Regions from separate parts of the Yersinia aldovae 670-83 genome, predicted to be linked through region 3. Evidence: predicted binding sites of a transcription regulator. Region 3 holds the regulator's gene; each other region holds the start of a gene.

Region 1 (2,275 bases), 1.2 Mb from region 3:
TTCACCCTGCGCAAAAAAGAGCTGGATTGGTATTATCAAGACGGAGCATCGCGTTTCTTCCCTGAGAAGTGGCAACGCGTACTTTCTATTTTATCACCCGAAGAACAGAACGATGTGACGGCGGCATACCGCAAGCGCCTGACATCACCTGATAGGGCTGTGCAACTGGAAGCGGCTAAGATTTGGAGCTTATGGGAAGGCGAAACGGTTACCTTGCTACCCACTAAAAACGCCTCTTCATTTGGTGAAGAGGCGTTTGCACTGGCCTTTGCCCGCATCGAAAACCACTATTTTACCCATCTTGGTTTTTTAGACAGTGACAACCAGTTGCTGGATAACGTGACGCGTATCCGCCATATTCCTGCGGTCATTATTCATGGTAGATATGATATGGCATGCCAGCCGCAGAATGCCTGGGATCTGGCGCAGGCATGGCCTGAGGCTGAACTGCATATTGTCGAGGGAGCGGGGCACTCTTTTGACGAACCGGGAATTTTGCATCAGTTGATTCTGGCCACCGATAAATTCGCCGGTTAACAACTCATTACCCATTGAGGCGAATATAAGTTCTTACTCCACAGACTCCCCCCGCCAGCCAATCGCTTGCGGGAGGGGGTTATCACTTCACTTTCGGCTCATAGGGCAGACGCGACAGTTTGTGTGATTCACTACGGTAATGAGCTAACCGCAGCAGAAAATATTCACGCAGCTCATCAGGTTGTTCGCGTGCAACCATTTCAGGAATCACCGGCATATTGTAGCGCTCTTTAAATGCTACACCCGAAGCGGCCAGATCAACGTTCATCTTTGCTGTTTCTTCATCAGAAAGTTCTGCCAAATTGTATCCCACGGTTTTCTCCTTTCGGGATCATATGCTATGGCGCAAAAGGTAATGCAGACGGCAGATATTGGCAAGTAGGTTATGTTGCTACCTGCGAGAATAAAGTAATTACCATAAATAGATGATATTAATATTTATCGTATTGATTATCATTGAGTGATTTTTAATTCAAATAAGAATCGTTCTTTTTAGTGTTCATAACTTAATGTAAATAACTAACATAATAATTAACTGTTTTTTATTTTCATAAAAAATCATATTAAACATGACCTTATAGATAATTTATTTTTTTATTAAATATTAATGTGAATAGGGTGTTCTTATTTTGTTTTTAGCTTGGCATAATACACCGAGTTAATCGTTGCTTACCTGCATTATAAAAATAAGGGAATTATTATGTTGAAAACAGAAATGGCAAAAAAGCTCAATGAGCAGCTGAATCTGGAATTTTACTCTGCAAATCTTTATCTACAAATGAGCGCCTGGTGCAGCGACAAAGGTTTTGAAGGTGCTGCGGCATTTTTAAAAGAGCATTCTCAAGAAGAGATGCAGCATATGCAGCGTTTGTTTGAATACCTTAGTGGAACTGGCTCCATGCCTGTGCTGGGTACCATCACCGCACCGCCAATCGATTTCGCATCGCTGGCTGATGTATTTGAACTGACGTATGAGCATGAACAACGCATTACGACTAAAATTAATGAGTTAGCGCATGTGGCTATGACCACTCACGACTACTCTACATTCAACTTCCTGCAATGGTATGTGTCTGAACAACATGAAGAAGAAAAACTGTTCAAATCTATTCTGGATAAATTGGCGTTGGTAGGAAATAGCGGTAATGCGTTATTCTTTGTCGATAAAGACTTGAAAACAATGGCGGCTCAGAGCCACAGTCAGGCTTAATCGCTCCCCTGGCCGTCGCCTTAAAAAGTTACCCGCCGCAGTGTCCAGCCCCCAAATCACGGGATCAGGAACTGCGGTTTTTTTGTTGTATAGTGACGGCATTTAATTTCGTGTGGTTACCTATCTTGTTGTTTTCGTGCTAATAGCATGTGGTTTAGCTTGGGTTTCTCGACTTCCCAAGGTTAAATCGTTATCATTTGCAATAACGGCGTAAGTAATTTGATTTATTGCTTATATTTCAATCGTCGTTCAGAATTTGGCGCTTTATTTTGTGTGCTATCTCACAGGTAGTACAATTGACTGGAAGTGATAGGGGTTCACGCTGCCAATATAAGATATGGTTGGTAGTAGATTGATTCTTCTCCCCATCTATTAAGGGATACCATGACTGTTTCTAAAGTACGGTTTATTCGCAAAATACGTTCTTCCTGCCGTATGCTTTCGGCATTAATTGTATTATTCGTTGGTCTTTCCAGCCAGCAAGCTTTGGCTCATGCACACTTGAAAGTCGAGTCTCCCGCTGCCGAT
Region 2 (2,275 bases), 1.4 Mb from region 3:
TCAGGGCCGCATAGTGAGCCAGATCAAACCTTCAGATATTGACCTCTCCACCGAAATTTGCGGTGCCAGGCAACTTAACGTGCTACAGCGCCATCAAATGGCAAAGCCACAATTGGATTGGCTGGCAGAAGAAGTGCCGGTCGCTCTGGTTTATAACGGTATTTCCCATGTGGTGATGATGGCGACTCCTAAGGGTTTAGAGGCTTTCGCGCTGGGGTTTTCGCTATCAGAAGGCATTATCAGCGCACCACAAGATATTTATGCCATTGATGTCACGCCTGGTTGTAATGGCATAGAAGTTAACATTGAGCTATCCAGCCGGCAGTTTGCCGGTTTGAAAGAGCGGCGTCGGGCGATGGCTGGACGTACCGGATGTGGTGTCTGCGGCATCGAACAACTGGCCGATATCTTCCGCCCAATCGCCCCCCTGCCGTTCACCCAAACCTATAGCCTGAATCAATTGGATAGTGCGCTGGCACAGCTCAAACAGGTACAAACAGTGGGTCAACTGACCGGTTGTACCCATGCTGCCGCCTGGATTACCCCTCAAGGTGAGTTATTAGGTGGCTGTGAAGATGTGGGCCGCCATGTGGCACTGGATAAACTGCTGGGGATTCGGGCCAAACAGCCGTGGCAGCAAGGCGCGGTGCTGGTTTCCAGCCGTGCCAGCTATGAGATGGTACAGAAAACCGCAATGTGCGGTGCAGAGATTTTATTTGCTGTTTCTGCTGCAACAACCTTAGCGGTTGAAGTTGCCGAGCGTTGTAATCTCACCCTGGTTGGCTTCAGCAAACCCGGTAGAGCAACGGTGTATACCCATCCCCAACGGGTCAGTGAATAAAAAGACCACACAATAAGTACGGCATTGATAATCATTTTCAATATCATTTAATTAACTATAATGATCCGAATGCTTACGCGGTGCTTACTTTTTTGCGCCGCCCTACACCTACGGAGACGATGATTATGAGTTACTCACTGCCATCCCTGCCTTACGCTTATGACGCCCTGGAACCCCACTTCGATAAGCAGACGATGGAAATCCATCACACCAAACACCACCAAACTTATGTTAATAATGCAAACACGGTGTTGGAGAGCTTCCCTGAGCTGGCTAAATTCAGCGTTGAAGATCTGATTAAAGATCTGGACAAAGTCCCTGCTGAAAAACGCACCTTTATGCGTAACAATGCTGGCGGCCACGCTAACCACAGCCTGTTCTGGAAAGGCCTGAAACTGGACACCACGTTGACCGGCGACCTGAAAGCGGCTATCGAGCGCGATTTTGGCAGCGTTGACAGCTTCAAAGAAAAATTTGAACAAGCTGCGGCAACGCGTTTCGGTTCAGGCTGGGCCTGGCTGGTACTGAAAGACGACGGCAAACTGGCGGTTGTTTCGACTGCTAACCAAGACAGCCCACTGATGGGTGAAGCGGTTTCTGGCGCATCAGGCTTCCCGATTGTGGGCCTGGATGTGTGGGAACACGCTTACTATCTGAAATTCCAAAACCGCCGCCCAGACTACATCAAAGCATTCTGGAATGTAGTTAACTGGGACGAAGCAGCCGCGCGTTTCGCTCAGGCTAAGTAACGAAAGCCGCTATACCCCCATAGCTCCAAGTACAAAAGATACATGCCAGCAAGGCTACTTGCTGGCATTTTTATTGCTAAAGTTTAACCATTTTCTGCCGATAGATTATACAGAAGGCGGTTGGCATTCATGAGGTAAGCCCATGAATGTAGATTTGAAACAGCGCTCTTGCCAGGGCTGCCCCACATACCACCAATCTCGTGAAATCCTCTAATAACTAGACCTCCCCCAATTTACCTAAGCTGATTGATTTGCAGCAAAACACCACATAACGGAGAAGAACATGGCAGCATTTAGCAAAGTTTTTAGTCACTTTGAAAACGTAAAAGTCGGCAAAAAGCTAGGATTAAGCTTTTTCCTGATGTTGTTGTTAGTGGGGATCATTGCTGGCACCACCGCATATCATTTCTCCGTCATTGAAGAACATGCTTATAAAGTCAACTTGAGTTACAACATTAATGATGAAGCCAACCAAGCCAAATATAACCGTGCGCTATATGAACGCACCTATGACTTGAAATACATCAAGGAAAACTCAGGATATATCAATAAGATAAAAACCTTACTGATTCAAAGTGAAGAGCTTGACTGGTCGGAAAATAATCGTAAAACAATCAATAGCATTGCTGATGTGGTAGAAGAATATCTGCAACAACAAAGCAATTTTGTGAATGCTGTGGCCCAT
Region 3 (2,275 bases):
ACCTGGTATTACGGTGAAGCGCAGTGTGACTGGGATGATTTCTTCCCAACCCTGGAAGAGATCGATTTCAACGGCAAGCTGGTAGCATTGTTCGGTTGCGGTGATCAGGAAGATTACGCCGAGTATTTCTGTGATGCGATGGGGACAGTGCGCGATATCATCGAACCGCGTGGTGCTGCTATCGTCGGTCACTGGCCAACCGCAGGCTACCATTTTGAAGCCTCTAAAGGCCTGGCTGATGACGACCACTTTATTGGTCTGGCAATCGATGAAGACCGTCAGCCAGAGTTGACCAATGAACGTGTTCACGCTTGGGTAAAACAGATCAGTGAAGAACTGAATTTGGCCGAGATCGTCGGTTAATTTGGTATATCGGAAACGCTGTGATGGTATCTTTTATATACAATCAGGCGTTTCCGCCCTCTTTTAAGCACGCTTGCTTCGCGTAAAATAATCTCTTTCGCCCTGAATAGCCCACCAAACATGTGTGGCTATGTCTGCCGGGTAAATTTGCTCTGTTAAGCGGCCCACAAATCCGCACCATCATCGGTGTAAAATGAAAATAAACGGCTACAAATTTGTAACTTTATTTGTAGCCACTGTACACTTGAATGATGTGTTATCCCCATTCCTCAACACACTGCATGATTAATCTTACAAAGTGTGCAATTATAACTTTGTTAACAACCACGGTTTTCATTTGGGGCTAGCAGTTCTATAATGAGACGCAATTGAGAATATTGCGCCACGGATGTCATAGGCTGAACAGCCTTAATTTGAATCGATAGTAATAGGACTGAATCCGCATGACTGACAACAACAAAGCCTTAAAAAACGCAGGCCTTAAAGTAACACTGCCCCGGCTCAAAATTCTGGAAGTGTTGCAAAACCCAGCGTGCCATCACGTCAGCGCGGAAGATCTTTATAAAAAGCTGATCGATATCGGAGAAGAGATTGGTTTGGCAACGGTTTACCGTGTGCTGAATCAGTTTGATGATGCCGGTATTGTTACCCGCCATAACTTCGAAGGCGGCAAATCAGTCTTTGAGCTGACGCAACAACATCACCATGATCACCTTATCTGTCTGGATTGCGGCAAAGTGATCGAATTTAGCAATGAATCGATTGAATCGCTGCAACGTGAAATTGCTAAACAACACGGTATCAAACTGACCAATCACAGTCTGTATCTGTACGGCCACTGTGAATCCGGTGATTGCCGTGAAAATGAGTCAGCTCACGACAAAAGATAATGCTGTTTTATCGCGTTAACTTATAAAGATTTTTAAGCACTGCTGAAATATATAACCCGCAATATGGCCGCCTTTCCCGCATGTAACCCGAGATTAGCTCGGTGGGGAGTCAGGTGGTCATTCTTATTTATACCCTTCTCCCTTAGTTACTCTCATTCATCCTATGAACCAGCGCAAGTGCTGTTCAAAATAGTTTATAACCAATTTGTTATTCGCTGGCGGCCTACCTGCAATGACTTTGGGTATAGACCTTGCGACCTGCATAAATTTAACGCAAAAAAAACCCCGGACTCGCCGGGGGAAAGCTATCAACTCAACTTCATTTAATCGACAATTCGTTGAGCTACAAATAAATCAAACAGGAGGTACATCAGACACAGCACTTATAAAGCATCAAACTTTAACCGGTTCAACGCGGCTACTGCGTTTGCCATCCGGGCTGGTCGAGCGGATCAACACCTCACCACTGACCTTAGGCTGCGCGTTGACATCATACTTCTGCCACTGCTTACCACCATCAGTTGAATACTCGATAATCAAGCCAGGCAGAGAGATATTGGCTTCCAACAGCCCGGTAACAATCCGCGCTCCCGGAACCGGCAAGCGATATGACACACCCGCTTTATCCAGTTTTGCCAGTTCGCGCTGGCCCATGATATTGGCAAAACGCTGCCAGTCACTGTCCAATGCTTTAGTATCCACCCAGTGCGTTTCGCCACCTTTATACTCGCGACCCGCTTGATAAGTCTGCTCCCATGATGCGCGATGCCAGGCACGCTCAGCCAATGGCAACACCCGTGGGAAGATCATGTATTCCATCTGCTCATCAGTACGGACGGTTTCATTCCATGACTGACCAGAGATACCCTGTACACCCGGCCACGCTTTATCGCTCTTCGCGCTAAAGTGATTGCCGTCGCGATCCACGGAGGTTTCAGCGTTTTGCGGCATGTTATTGGGAGCGAAACTAAAGACCTTAGCCTCATCAGTGAAGCGCGTTGCCCAGTAGTAGCCGCGTTCAT

What was found. Region 3 encodes Fur, which represses iron uptake genes when iron is present. Its sites were predicted from a motif close to ATAATAATGAGAACNACTATCAA; they were not measured.
Positions count from the first base shown of each region.
Region 1: a site for Fur is predicted at 1,014-1,036, ahead of ftnA (non-heme ferritin). Genes of this name have one in related genera too.
Region 2: a site for Fur is predicted at 866-888, ahead of sodA (superoxide dismutase [Mn]). Genes of this name have one in related genera too.

Region 1 is NZ_CP009781.1:827,043-829,317, reverse strand. It holds gene pip (prolyl aminopeptidase) at 1-537, shown strand, start outside; gene AT01_RS03900 (DNA polymerase III subunit theta) at 620-850, opposite strand; gene ftnA (non-heme ferritin) at 1,238-1,747, shown strand; gene yobA (CopC domain-containing protein YobA) at 2,132-2,275, shown strand, end outside.
Region 2 is NZ_CP009781.1:2,762,257-2,764,531, reverse strand. It holds gene fdhD (formate dehydrogenase accessory sulfurtransferase FdhD) at 1-841, shown strand, start outside; gene sodA (superoxide dismutase [Mn]) at 967-1,590, shown strand; gene AT01_RS12575 (methyl-accepting chemotaxis protein) at 1,874-2,275, shown strand, end outside.
Region 3 is NZ_CP009781.1:4,133,757-4,136,031, reverse strand. It holds gene fldA (flavodoxin FldA) at 1-363, shown strand, start outside; gene fur (ferric iron uptake transcriptional regulator) at 807-1,253, shown strand; gene AT01_RS18585 (beta-N-acetylhexosaminidase) at 1,647-2,275, opposite strand, start outside.